DNA from 2 places in the Desulfatibacillum aliphaticivorans DSM 15576 genome. Region 2 is predicted to be linked to the other one. Evidence: predicted binding sites of a transcription regulator. Region 2 holds the regulator's gene; the other holds the start of a gene.
The links. Region 2 encodes sigma-54, which starts transcription at its own class of promoters, with help from an activator protein. Its sites were predicted from a motif close to TNTGGCACANTTTCTGCTNT; they were not measured.
Positions count from the first base shown of each region.

Region 1 (6,347 bases), on a different contig from region 2:
ACAATATCTACAGCATCGCCTTTCAATACTATAAACAAAAATTCAGCCTGGACCGCTTTGTGGAAGGGGAGGTGCTGACCAAGTTCATTGATCAGGTCATGAGCCCCTGCCCCGCCGGCGTAGAACCGGATGCAGGGTTTGTGGATCGACTCAAAGGCCTTTTCCATAATTCGCGAAAAGGCCGTTTTTTTAAGGCCGAGCCCCAAAACCTGCAGGAAATGCTTCAAATGGAAGCCCGGAAAGTCATCCTGAACAACTCGGCCATGTACAGGCTGGTCAAGGACCCCTCCCCTCCGCCCATCCAGAAGCCCGAGGTGTGGTTCCGCTTCGTCAACAAAATGAGCGAAACCGTGCTCAAGGCATCGGCCGACAAGGCCCTGGACAAACTCTCCACAGGCAACTTCTTCGACCTCTTCCATATGCTGGGCTCGGCGGGGTCGCTATACACCATGCTCTCCCCCTACCTGGTGGCCTGGGCGGTGTTCGCCAACGGCAGAAACATGGTCCGCAACTGCAAGCTCCATTTTGCGCCGGACAACAAAAGCGTATCCAAGCCGGAGGTCCGCATGGGCCATTTTACGGACACCCTGCACGAGATCAACGGGGTGGCCCTGACCCTGAACATGCAGATAGACATCGCCAGGAAAAACGAAATCCCCCTGACCATGATCACCTGCGGCCCGGAAAACGGCAAGCCCGGCGTCAAGCACTTCAAGGCGGTGGGAGAATTCGGCCTGCCCGAATACCAGGAAATCAAGCTGTACTACCCGCCTCTCATGGAGATGATCGATTACTGCTACGAAAACAACTTCACCCACATCCATTCGGCCACTCCAGGCCCCATCGGCCTGGCCGCCCTGGCCATTGCAAGGGTGCTCAAGCTGCCCATCTACGGAACTTACCACACAGCCCTGCCCCAGTACGCGAGCCTCATCACCGGCGATCCCAATATGGAGGAACTGGGCTGGAAATACATCGTCTGGTACTACGACCAAATGGACAAAATCTACGTGCCTTCCAGGGCCACGGGCGCGGAGCTGGCGGAAAAAGGCATTTCCAAAAACAAGATCAAATTCTACGAACGCGGCATAGACATTGACCGGTTTCATCCCAGAAACCGCAACGGGTTTTACAATTCCCATTTCAACCTGGACGATTCCATCACCAAGCTCCTGTACGTGGGCCGGGTTTCCAAGGAGAAGAACCTGCCTTTCCTGGCAGAAACATTCAAGGAAATGCGCCGCGTAAACGACAAGCTGCATCTTATCGTGGTGGGCGACGGCCCTTATCTCAAGGAGATGAAGCAGGTCCTGCAAGGGGAAAACGCCACATTCACCGGCTACCTCCAGGGCAATGACCTGGAACAGGCATACGCCTCGGCCGACGTTTTTGTGTTCCCCTCCACCACCGACACCTTCGGCAACGCCATCCTGGAAGCCCAGGCCTCGGGCGTGCCCGTGGTGGTCTCGGACGAAGGCGGCCCCAGGGAAAACTGCGTGTCCGGCAAAACCGGGTTTATCGTGCCTTCTCACGACGCCGCAGCGTTCAAAGAAGTGGTGCTCAAGCTGGCATCGGACCCGGAGCTCAGAAAGCAAATGGGCCTGGACGCCAGGGACTACATGCAGAGGCATTCCTTTGAATCCAAATACATGGAGCTCTGGGAAAGCTACGGGAGGGCTGCCTGATTATGGCGACTGCAAAAAATATTTTCGGAGGAATCAGGATCGCCGCGGGCGTTTTCAAGGGAATCAGCCCGGGGCAATTGATCATCCAGTTCACCAACAAGTGCAATGCGACCTGCCCCCAGTGCGGCATGAACAAGGGAAACAAGTTTTCCCGCTCCACACTGGATATGGACGAGTGCAAACGCATTATCGACGCGGCGGCGGTCAAGGGCGTCAAAGCCCTTTCGTTCACCGGCGGCGAGCCTCTCCTGTACCTGGACGAAGTCGCGGAGCTGCTAAAGCACGCGGGGCAAGCGGGAATCGAATACACGCGCACAGGCACCAACGGCTTCTTTTTCGCCAATCCCGGCAGCCCGAATTTTGAGGACAGAGTAAAAAAAGTAGCCGACGCCCTGGCTGACACGCCCTTGCGCAACTTCTGGGTGAGCGTGGACTCCCACGTTCCGGACTATCACGAGAAAATGCGCGGCTTCCCCGGCCTGGTGGAAGGCATGGAAAAGGCCATCCCCATTTTTCAGGAGCGCGGCATTTATCCTTCGGCCAACCTGGGCATCAACCGAAACACGGGGGGCGATTCCACAACCTCGCTGTTCATCCCGCCTGCAATCAAGGACGGCCAAACCAGCGAAACCGTCCTGTTTTACACGGGGTTTAAAAAGGCCTTTGAACACTTCTATCGTTTCGTGAACGACCTGGGATTCACCATGGTCAATACCTGCTATCCCATGAGCATCAATGAAGAGGAAAGCGAAAGCCTGAGCGCGGTTTACGCCGCCACGTCCACGGAAAATATCACGGGATTCACCCCCCTGGAAAAATCCCTGCTGTTCAAGGCCCTGGCCGAAACCATCGGCAAATACAGGCCGGTCATCCGCATCTTCTCGCCGGTGACCTCCCTCAAGGCCCTCCAGGGAGACTATTCCAACGGCCATAAGGAATCCCGCCCCTGCCTGGGCGGCATCGACTACTTTTTTGTGGACGCGGAAGACGGCAATACCTATCCCTGCGGATTCCGCGGCAAAGACAACATGGGCAAGTTCTACGACCTGGATATGAAAAACATCAACCGCAACGCAGCTTGCAGGCTGTGCGACTGGGAATGCTTTCGGGACCCCTCCGAGCTTTTCTGGCCCTTTATGCAAATGGCCCGGCATCCCATCACCCTGGCCGGCCAGTGGATGGAGAACACGACCTCCCTCAAGAACTGGTTCAAGGATCTGGCCTACTACCGCGCCTGCGGATACTTTAACGGACGGGAAGAGCCCAATTACATCAAAATGGCCAAGTTCGCCAAACCCATTTGGCAACCGGCTTTGTATTAATGCCTCTGCCAAAACAATAGCAGGGCTGGCCAAGGCAGGCAGCGTTGGTAAAAAACACTACGCCATAGCAGCCTGAAAGGTTTCCCTTGTTGGGTTTCGCGGGGCTCTACCTAAACCAATTTTTATTTATAAAGACAGTAGGTTGAGTAGAGTGAGTACGGTATTAGAAAGGCCCTTCGGTTGAATCTGCTATTAAGGACGCTCGAAGCCTGGAGGGATTCAAACGAAACCCAACAAAAGGAACTCGACCAAAACCGTCAGACCGCCCATTGATCCCAATTCCAATAATCATTCCCGGTCGCACCTTTTGGCCTCCGGCCCCAGACAAATAAAAACCTTGCCTGGGCTACCCTTTCCAAAGATCGGCCCAGTTCGCCCCAGTCCATTCGCGTTGGAGCCTTTCCCGGCCGCGCTAATGCCTCTTGCATTGCATGCCAGGGCTGGCCGCGGTGAGGAAATGCGTCAGTTTGAAAACAATGCGCACCGGCGCATTTATTCTTTTTCTGGTTTTCCTATATTTTGGTTTTACAGATTGTAAACTCTTTCAACATGCCACTCACTTCGCCTGCGTCCGCCCGGTTGCACACCAAAAGGCCTTTTCATATTAATATCAAATTATTAACCTCATAACTGGTCTCAATTCATTCCTGGCACAAGCGTTGCTCAACGAGTGGTTAACTGCTTCGCCAAGGCCCGGTGACAGTTTTGCTTATCCAAAACCGGGCGCAGCGTTCAAACTAATACAAAAAGGAGAGCCGCCATGGAATGGATGAGTCTTTACAAGCAGAAGCTGACCACTGCAGAAGAAGCCATGTCCCACATCAAATCAGGAGAGAACATCACCTTTTCAGGCGCAAACAGCGCTCCTCCGGACCTGGTCAACGCCTTGTGCAAACGCTATCAGGAACTGGAAAACGTCACCTTGTGGTCCGGGCTGTTGATGTATCCTTTTGAATTCCTGAAAAGGGAATACAAGGGGCATTTGAACTACATCACCACTTTTTACGGGCCCGTGGAAAGGATGTTCGCCGCGGAAAAAAACACGGAGAATTTTTCCTTTCATTTCTCCAACGCGGATAAAGCCTGCTACGGCGTGGCGGATTGGGATTATCTCATGTGCGAAGTGTCTCCGCCGGACTCCAAGGGCTATATGAGCTTCGGCCCCACAGGCATCTACCACAACGGGTTCATGCGCGATCTTGTGAAAAAGGTGGTCGTCCAGGTGAATGATCAATGCCCGTACGTTAACGGCGTGGAAAACGTCATCCACGTGAGCGAGGTGGACGCCATTGTGGAAAGCAGCCACCCTATCCCCGAAATGCCGGAAATCAAAATCGGCGAAGCGGAAATGAAGATAGGCCAGTTGATCGCCGAGCAGGTTCCGGACCGGGCCACAATCCAGATTGGAATCGGCGGGGTGGCCAACGCCGTGGGCCACTTTTTGGACCACAAAAAGGACCTGGGCATACACACGGAATTGCTTACGGATTCCATGGTGGACCTTGCCGAGCGGGGCGTCATCACCAACCGGGCCAAGAACTTCCACCACGGCAAAGGGCTTATCGGCGGATTATGCATCGGCTCCAAAGCCACTTATGAGTTCATCGACCGGAACCCCACATTGACTTTCGCCCCGGTCTACTATGTGAACAACCGCCAGAACATCGCCCGGAACGATAACTTCATATCCATCAACAACGCCTTGTCCGTGGACCTCACCGGCCAGGTGGCCTCCGAGTCCATCGGGTTTTCCATGTACAGCGGAACCGGCGGCCAGGCGGACTTTGTCCGTGGCGCCACCCAGTCCATGGGCGGTAAATCCTTCATCGCCCTCAAGTCGACGTACAAGGGGCGCGACGGCCAGTTGCAATCCCGGATCGTTTCCGTCTTTGCTCCGGGCACCGCCGTCACCAGCGTCCGGGCCGACGTCATGTACATAGTGACCGAGTTCGGCATCGCCTATTTGTGGCAAAAAACCACGTCCCAACGGGTGCAGGCCATGATCTCCATCGCCCATCCCGACTTCCGGGAGCAACTGGAAAGGGACGCTGTGCAGTTCGGATTGTTATAGATTGTTCGATTTACATTTTTGAGTGCTAATTTGATAAATCAGCCCTGGCAAAGCAATATCTTGCCAGGGCTGGAATTTGATGAGGAATTGCTCCGGTGCAATGCGGGGCGCCTCGGCGTACTGAAGCCCCTATTTTTGTTGGGCTTTGCGGAGTTCGAACCCAACAAAGGGAACATGCTCCATTTTTGTCGGGTCGCTTCGCACGAGGCTTCAGAATTCTTTATCATTTCAAGTAGATCCAGAACCCTAAAATTCCAAACTTATCCCTGAAAGCTCCGCATGACCCGACCTACGTCTCGATGGATGCGCTGTTTCCGCCTGACTTGCTCTCGCGCGCAGCGTCATTTTAAAGTTTTGATCAAACTTTTTCAAAAGTTTGCCGCCGGAGGCGCTTTTAATCTTTTTTTGCAGTTCTTCTTTTTTACTGTTCCTTGTTCAAGGCTTTAGCTTTGGCGTTGCGCATCTGGTAACGGGCCTGGCCGGAGAGCACTACTTTGCGCAGGCGCAGGGATTTCGGAGTAACCTCCACCAGTTCGTCTTCCTTGATAAAATGCAGGGCTTGCTCCAAAGTCATTTTTTTCACCGGCGTGAGGGTGACGGCGTCGTCCTTGCCCGAGGCCCGGATGTTGGTCAGCTTTTTTTCCTTGCAGGGATTGACGGTGATGTCGTTTTCGCGATTGTGCTCGCCCACGATCATTCCCTCGTAGACGGGATCGTTGGGAACCAAAAACAGGCGCCCTCTGGGCTCCAGGTTGAACAGGGCGTAGGCCACGGCCGAGCCGGCCCGGTCCGAGACGATGGAGCCGGAAAACCGGGAGGGGAAGTCGCCGCGGTATTCGCCGTATCCCTCCAGGATGGAGTTCATGATGCCCGTGCCCTTGGTATCGGTAAGAAATTCGTCCCTGTAGCCGATAAGGCCGCGAGACGGCGTGGAAAACTCCATGCGGACCCGGCCGGTGCCCTTGTTGACCATGTTGGTCATCTTGCCTTTGCGCATGGAAATTTTTTCCGTAACCACGCCCATGAACTCTTCGCTGCAGTCGATGAACAAGTGCTCGATGGGCTCCATGAGCACGCCTTCCTTCTTCCGGAGGATGACCTGAGGCCTGCCCACTGTGAGTTCAAAACCCTCCCGGCGCATGGTTTCCACCAAAATGGCCATCTGGAACTCGCCCCGGCCCTTGACGATGTAGCTTTCCCGGTCTTCGGCCAGCTCCACCTGGATGCCCACGTTCAACAGGGTTTCCTTGAAAAGACGCTCCTCGATTT
Region 1 is NZ_AUCT01000043.1:29,772-36,118, reverse strand. Features, by position in the region: gene G491_RS0125335 (glycosyltransferase) at 1-1,685, shown strand, start outside; gene G491_RS0125330 (radical SAM protein) at 1,688-3,007, shown strand; gene G491_RS0125325 (acetyl-CoA hydrolase/transferase family protein) at 3,768-5,078, shown strand; gene typA (translational GTPase TypA) at 5,500-6,347, opposite strand, start outside.
Region 1: the regulator sigma-54 is predicted to act here: its motif matches at 3,654-3,673, upstream of G491_RS0125325 (acetyl-CoA hydrolase/transferase family protein).

Region 2 (6,347 bases):
CGGAAGGCCTATCTTTTGTCCGGCGGTGAAAGAAGGCGGCTGGAAATCGCCCGGGCCTTGGCCACAGAGCCTTTGTTCATGCTTTTGGATGAGCCTTTCGCCGGCATAGACCCCTTGGCCGTCATTGACATATCGAATATCATTAAGCATTTGACGGAGCGTGGGATCGGGGTTTTAATTTCGGATCACAGCGTCAGAGAGACTTTAAAAGTTTGCGATACTGCTTATATTTTAAATCATGGCGCCGTGATTGAATCGGGTTCGCCGGAAAAAATCGCCTCCAGCGAGGTGGCCAAGCGTTTTTATCTTGGCGAGGGATTCACTCTGTGATAGTCTTTTGGCATAGAACATGCACGGGATGAAGCTCGTCACATCCCCCGAGAAAAAAAAATTAGCATAATAATCAGGCAGTCAGGATAATAATGGCACTGGAACTACGACAGCAACTGCGTCTGGCCCAACAACTCATCATGACGCCCCAGTTGCAGATGGCGATCAAGCTGCTGCAATTGTCCCATTTGGAGTTATTGGACGTTATCCAGCAGGAGATGGAGCAGAACGCCGCCATTGAAGAGGGGGACGAGTCCGGGGGGGCTGACGAAGATATGGGGGACAACAGAAGAGACGACCCCATGGATTTGGCCGCCAAAGAGGCGGCTCCGCCCGAAGAAAAGGAAGTGGTCATAGAAGAACGCACGCCGGATGACGTGGATTGGTCCAACTACATGGACGAATACAGCGCTCCCGGGCCTGCGGTGTTTGAAAGCGAAGAAAGGGAGGCGCCCAAATACGAGAGCTTCATAGCGCGTAAGGAATCCTTGTCCGAGCATCTTTTGTGGCAGCTCATGTTGAAGTTTTCCGATTCCAAAGACCAGGAAGTCGGAGAGATGATTATCGGCAACCTGAACAAAGACGGATACCTGGACGCCACGGTTGAGGAAATCGCCCTGGCCATGGGAGAAGAGCCCGAACTGGTGGAAAAGGTCCTGGAGCAAATGCATACCCTGGATCCGGTGGGCGTGTGCGCACGCAATCTGAGCGAATGCCTCATGATCCAGATTCGCCACCTTCAGATCAAAGATCCGGTGCTGGAGCAGATTGTCTGCAATTACCTCAATCACCTGCAAAATAAAAACTACAAGGCCATTGCTTCGGCCTTGCGCATCTCCATGGACGACGTGCTTGCCGCCGTCCGCCTTATCATGGGTCTGGAGCCCAAGCCGGGCCGCCAGTTTTCCGACGAAGAGCCGCATTACATTGTACCCGATATTTTCGTATATAAGGTCGGGGACAATTTTGAAATCGTCCTGAACGACGACGGCCTGCCCAAGCTGCATGTGAGCAACTTTTACAAGCAGGCTCTGCAAAAAGAAGCCAATCTGCCCGAAGAGACGAAAAATTACGTCCAGGGCAAGCTGCGGTCCGCGGCCTGGCTTATCCGAAGCATCCACCAAAGGCAGCGCACCATCTATAAGGTCATGGAAAGCATCGTGAAATTCCAAAGGCCGTTTTTGGAAAAGGGCATCGCCCACCTAAAGCCCATGGTGCTGCGGGACGTGGCCGAGGACATCGAGATGCATGAGTCCACCATCAGCCGGGTCACCACCAATAAGTACGCCCACACGCCCCAGGGGATTTTCGAACTGAAATACTTTTTCAACAGCTCCATCAATAGGGTGAACGGCGGCGCCATTGCTTCGGCCAGCGTGAAAGAGCGGATTTTGCAGATCATCAAGGGCGAAAATCCGAAAAAGCCGTATTCCGACGACAAGATAGCCTCCATGCTGGAGGATAACAATATTCAGATCGCCCGCCGTACAGTAGCCAAATACCGCGAGATGCTGGGGATTCTTCCTTCCAGCAAGCGCAAGAAACTGGCCTGACGGCGAATTTGTTAACCTAGTTGTCCCTTTGAAAAGGAGTCTAAAGAAATCTAATTCAACCATTTAACAGGCATCGGCCAAATGCCCCAAATCCTTGCTTAAAAGGGTTTACTTTGAAGCCGGTCAGGAACAAGGCCGGCTGGTACAACAAGCGGGCTAAGCCCGCGCAACCGAAATAAGGGAGGTTGTTCCTATGCACACATCGGTTACTTTTAAAAACCTGGATCCCTCCGACGCTTTGAGAGATTATGCTAGCGAAAAATTGGACAGGTTTGACAAGTACCTGGACAATCCGGCCGAGGCAAACGTGGTATTGACTGTGGAGAAGCATCGCCACATTGCGGAAATCAATGTGGCGGGCGACCGGCTCACGATAAATGGAAAGGAAGAGACCGGCGACATGTATACCTCCATAGACAAGGTATTGGATAAGCTGGAAAAACAAATTAAAAAGGGAAAGCAAAAAGTCCGAAAGCGCCGGGACGCGTCCCGGGGCAAGGCCCGCCTGAGAGAGGAGGGCGCCATTAGCGCTTTGGAATCGGACGACGAACCTCTAGAGACAACCATCCGTGTGGAAACCATCGATTACAAACCCATGGATGTGGAAGAAGCCGTACTGCAAATGGAGTTGGTGGACAATCAGTTTATGGTGTTCACTAACGCAAAAACAGGCCAGGTAAACGTGCTTTACCGGAGAAGAGGAAACAACCTGGGCCTCATCGAGCCCATGATGTAGAATAGGTTGCGAAGCGATTTAATTTATGAAAATTCTTGATAACATCACTCCCGAGTGCATGCTGTGCGATCTGCAGGCCCGGGATAAGAAGGGGATTATAGAGGAACTGGCAGCCCCGGTGGCCCAAGCCGCCGGGGTCAAGGTTGAGGATATGGTCCGGGTGCTGCTGGATAGAGAGCGCCTGGGAAGCACCGGCGTGGGGAACGGAATCGGCATTCCCCACGGTAAAATGAGGGAGTTGAGCAAACTCCATCTGGGTTTCGGCATCAGCCGGCAGGGGGTGGATTTTGAATCCATCGACGGAAAACCCACCAATATTTTCTTCCTTTTGGCGGTCCCGACGGACTCCGCCGGGCTGCATCTCACCATGCTGGCTCAGATTTCACGGCTTTTACGTAACGAAGAGTTCCGCAAACGCTTGATGGGTTGCGACTCCCCCCAGGAGGTCGCTCAAGCCATCGGAGAAGTGGATCAGGAGTTCTAATCGTGGAACGCCTTAAAATCGTCATCATCACGGGTCTGTCCGGGTCCGGTAAAAGCACGGCCCTGGCGGCCCTTGAGGATGCGGGATTCTTTTGCGTCGACAACCTGCCCGTGGCCTTGCTGCCCAAGTTTCTGGAATTGCAGAACCAAACCGTGTCCGAGGTGACGCGATTCGCCTTTGTTATGGATCTGCGGGAAAAAGGCTTTGTCTCCCGTTTTGAAAACGTTTTCAAGGATCTGGAAGACCAGGGCTACGCCTTTGAAATCATTTTTCTGGAATCGGACGAAGACACCTTGATTCGGCGATACTCGGAAACCCGGCGCCAGCATCCCCTGTCCAAGGACAAAGGGCTCCTTGAGGGCATTCGCCTGGAAAAGCAGGTTTTGGAGCCGTTGCGCAGCATCGCTCACCGGGTGGTGGACTCGTCCAATTTGAACGTCCACCAGCTTAAAGCCATGATTCAAGAGATGGGCGCCCAAAAAAACGAAAGAAAGTCGATCCAGATCAGCGTGCTTTCGTTCGGGTTCAAATACGGCATTCCGCGGGGCGCCGACCTCGTCATGGACGTCAGGTTTTTGCCCAATCCTTATTTTGTGCCGGAATTAAAGAATTTGACCGGACTGCAAGCCCCTGTGCAGGAGTTTGTGCTGGAAAAGCCCGTGACCCAGGAGTTCCTGAAAAAGTTTATCGACCTGCTGGATTTTTTGGCGCCCCGGTACCAAAAAGAGGGGAAAGCCTACCTGACCGTGGCCGTTGGATGCACGGGCGGAAAGCATCGGTCGGTGTCCGTGGCCGGCATAGTTTATGAGCATTTAAAGGGTCTTTTCTCGAATGTATCCCTTTCGCACCGGGATATTGAACGGTAAAGTCCTTGCTTTTTAGTCCGATACGTGAAAATGTTCTGGCCCGTCCGGGCCTGTTTATTTTTTAGGCCCCGCCGGAATTGGGTCTTGCAAAGCCTTTGCTTGGCGCCGTATAGTTACCTTTTTCCGGCTTAAACCTTAATCAAACCGCGAGCAATCGCGGGGCATCCTGCGTCCTTTAAGACGCAAACCGGAGCGGCCCGACGCCGCCCCGGCGCCGAAAAACACTTAGGAAACCTTAGTAATCATGATCGGTATTGTTGTTGTAACCCACTCCCAACTTGGCGACGCCCTGCTCTCCGCCGGAGAGTTCGTCCTAGGGGCGCCCATCGAGTCCGCCCAGGCGGTTTCCATCAATTTGAAGGAATCCGCAACCAAGCTGCGGGATGATATCGCCAAGGCCATCAAAAACGTCAATCAAAACGAGGGAGTCCTCATCCTGACGGACATGTTCGGGGGAACTCCTTCCAACCTGAGTTATTCCTTCCTGGAGGAAGGACGTGTGGAAGTCATGTCCGGAGTCAATCTTCCCGTTCTCCTGAGGGCCGTCAAGACCCGGCAAAAAGAGGGCAAACACATCAGGGAGCTGGCCCAGGAAGTTGAGGCGTACGGCAAGAAGAGCATTTGCCTGGCGAGCGGTATATTAAAGGGCAACAAAACCGGCTAATATGAATTGTTCCATAACCCTGGAGGCGATGGACCCGGCGGATTTAGATGAAATATGCCGGGTTGACGGGGACTGTTTCCTGTTCCCCTGGCCCCGCCCCTATTTTGAGAGTGAGTTGAAGCTCCCCGACGCCCGATGCGTGGCGGCCAAGCTCCAGGGTGACCATGCGGACGGCGATATTATTGCGTATTGCTGCATCCGCATTTTGATGGATGAAATGCATCTGATGCGCATTGCGGTGGCTCCGGAGTTCCGGGGCAGGGGAGTTGGCTTGTGGATTCTGGAGGCCGTCTGCGCCATGGCTTCGGCCCTGGGCGCGGAAACCGCCCTCCTGGAGGTGAGAGAATCCAACGCCGCCGCCGCGGCTTTATATGAAAAGGCGGGATTCGCCTGCTGCGGCAAACGGCCTAACTATTATCCGGAAACCAGGGAGGCTGCCCTGGTGATGCAAAAAAAAATCCCAAGGAGGCATTATGACCACGAAAATTGCAATCAACGGCTTTGGGCGGATAGGACGTCTTCTTTTTCGGGCTGCATTGGCCCATCCTTCCCTGGAAGTGGCGGCGATCAATGACTTGATGGATACCAAAACCCTGGCCCACCTGTTGAAATACGACTCCACCCACGGCAAACTGGACTGCGAAGTGAAAGCCGGAGACGCCAGCATTGAAGTGGACGGAAAAGTCATTCCCGTATCCACAGTCAAGGATCCGGCGCTTCTGCCTTGGGAACACTACGGCGTGGACATCGCCTGCGAGTGCACCGGTCTGTTCCGGGACCGTGAAAATGCAGCCAAACACCTGAAAGCCGGCGCCAAGAAAGTCATCATTTCCGCTCCGGCCAAAGAACCCGACGTGACCATCGTCCTGGGCGTGAACCAGAACGAATACGACCCGGCCAAGCACGATATTATCTCCAATGCTTCCTGCACCACCAACTGCCTGGCCCCCGTGGCCAAGGTGCTCATGGAGAATTTCGGCATCAAAAAGGGCCTTATGACCACCACCCACGCCTACACCTCGGACCAGAGGCTGCTGGACGCTCCTCATAAGGATCTCCGCAGGGCCCGCTCCGCGGCCCTGTCCATGATCCCCACCACGACGGGCGCCGCCAAGGCCGTGGCTCTGGTCATCCCCGAACTGGAAGGCAAGCTGAACGGCTTCGCCATTCGCGTCCCCACCCCGGACGTCTCCATTGTGGACCTGGTGGTGAACGTGGAAAAAGCCCCGGGCTCCGTGGAAGCAGTCAACGAAGTCATGAAAAAGGCCGCCGAAGGCGAACTCAAGGGCATCCTGGATTATTCCGACGACCTGCCCCTGGTCTCCACGGACCTCGTCACCTGCCCGGCTTCCTCTACGTTCGACTCCGGCCTGACCTACGTCATCGACGACATGGTAAAGGTGTGCTCCTGGTACGATAACGAATGGGGATACGCCAACCGCGTAGCCGATCTTGCTGAAATGGTAGGTAAATCCTTGCCGGAGGCATGCTAATGGACGCCAGAACGCCGCTTATCGCCGGAAACTGGAAAATGTTCAAGACTCCCCAGGAGGCCGCCCGCGACGCGGCCGCCCTGGCTGAACTGGTCAAGGGCGTAGAAGGCGTGGACGTGATGATCGCCCCCACCTTCGCCTGTCTGGTTCCCGTAGCGCAAGCCCTGGAGGGAAGCGCCGTCGCCCTGGGCGCCCAGAATATGCACTGGGAGACCGAAGGC
Region 2 is NZ_AUCT01000001.1:22,011-28,357, reverse strand. Features, by position in the region: gene lptB (LPS export ABC transporter ATP-binding protein) at 1-330, shown strand, start outside; gene rpoN (RNA polymerase factor sigma-54) at 423-1,883, shown strand; gene hpf (ribosome hibernation-promoting factor, HPF/YfiA family) at 2,077-2,619, shown strand; gene G491_RS0100130 (PTS sugar transporter subunit IIA) at 2,645-3,103, shown strand; gene rapZ (RNase adapter RapZ) at 3,106-3,969, shown strand; gene G491_RS0100120 (PTS sugar transporter subunit IIA) at 4,214-4,633, shown strand; gene rimI (ribosomal protein S18-alanine N-acetyltransferase) at 4,635-5,207, shown strand; gene gap (type I glyceraldehyde-3-phosphate dehydrogenase) at 5,107-6,126, shown strand; gene tpiA (triose-phosphate isomerase) at 6,126-6,347, shown strand, end outside.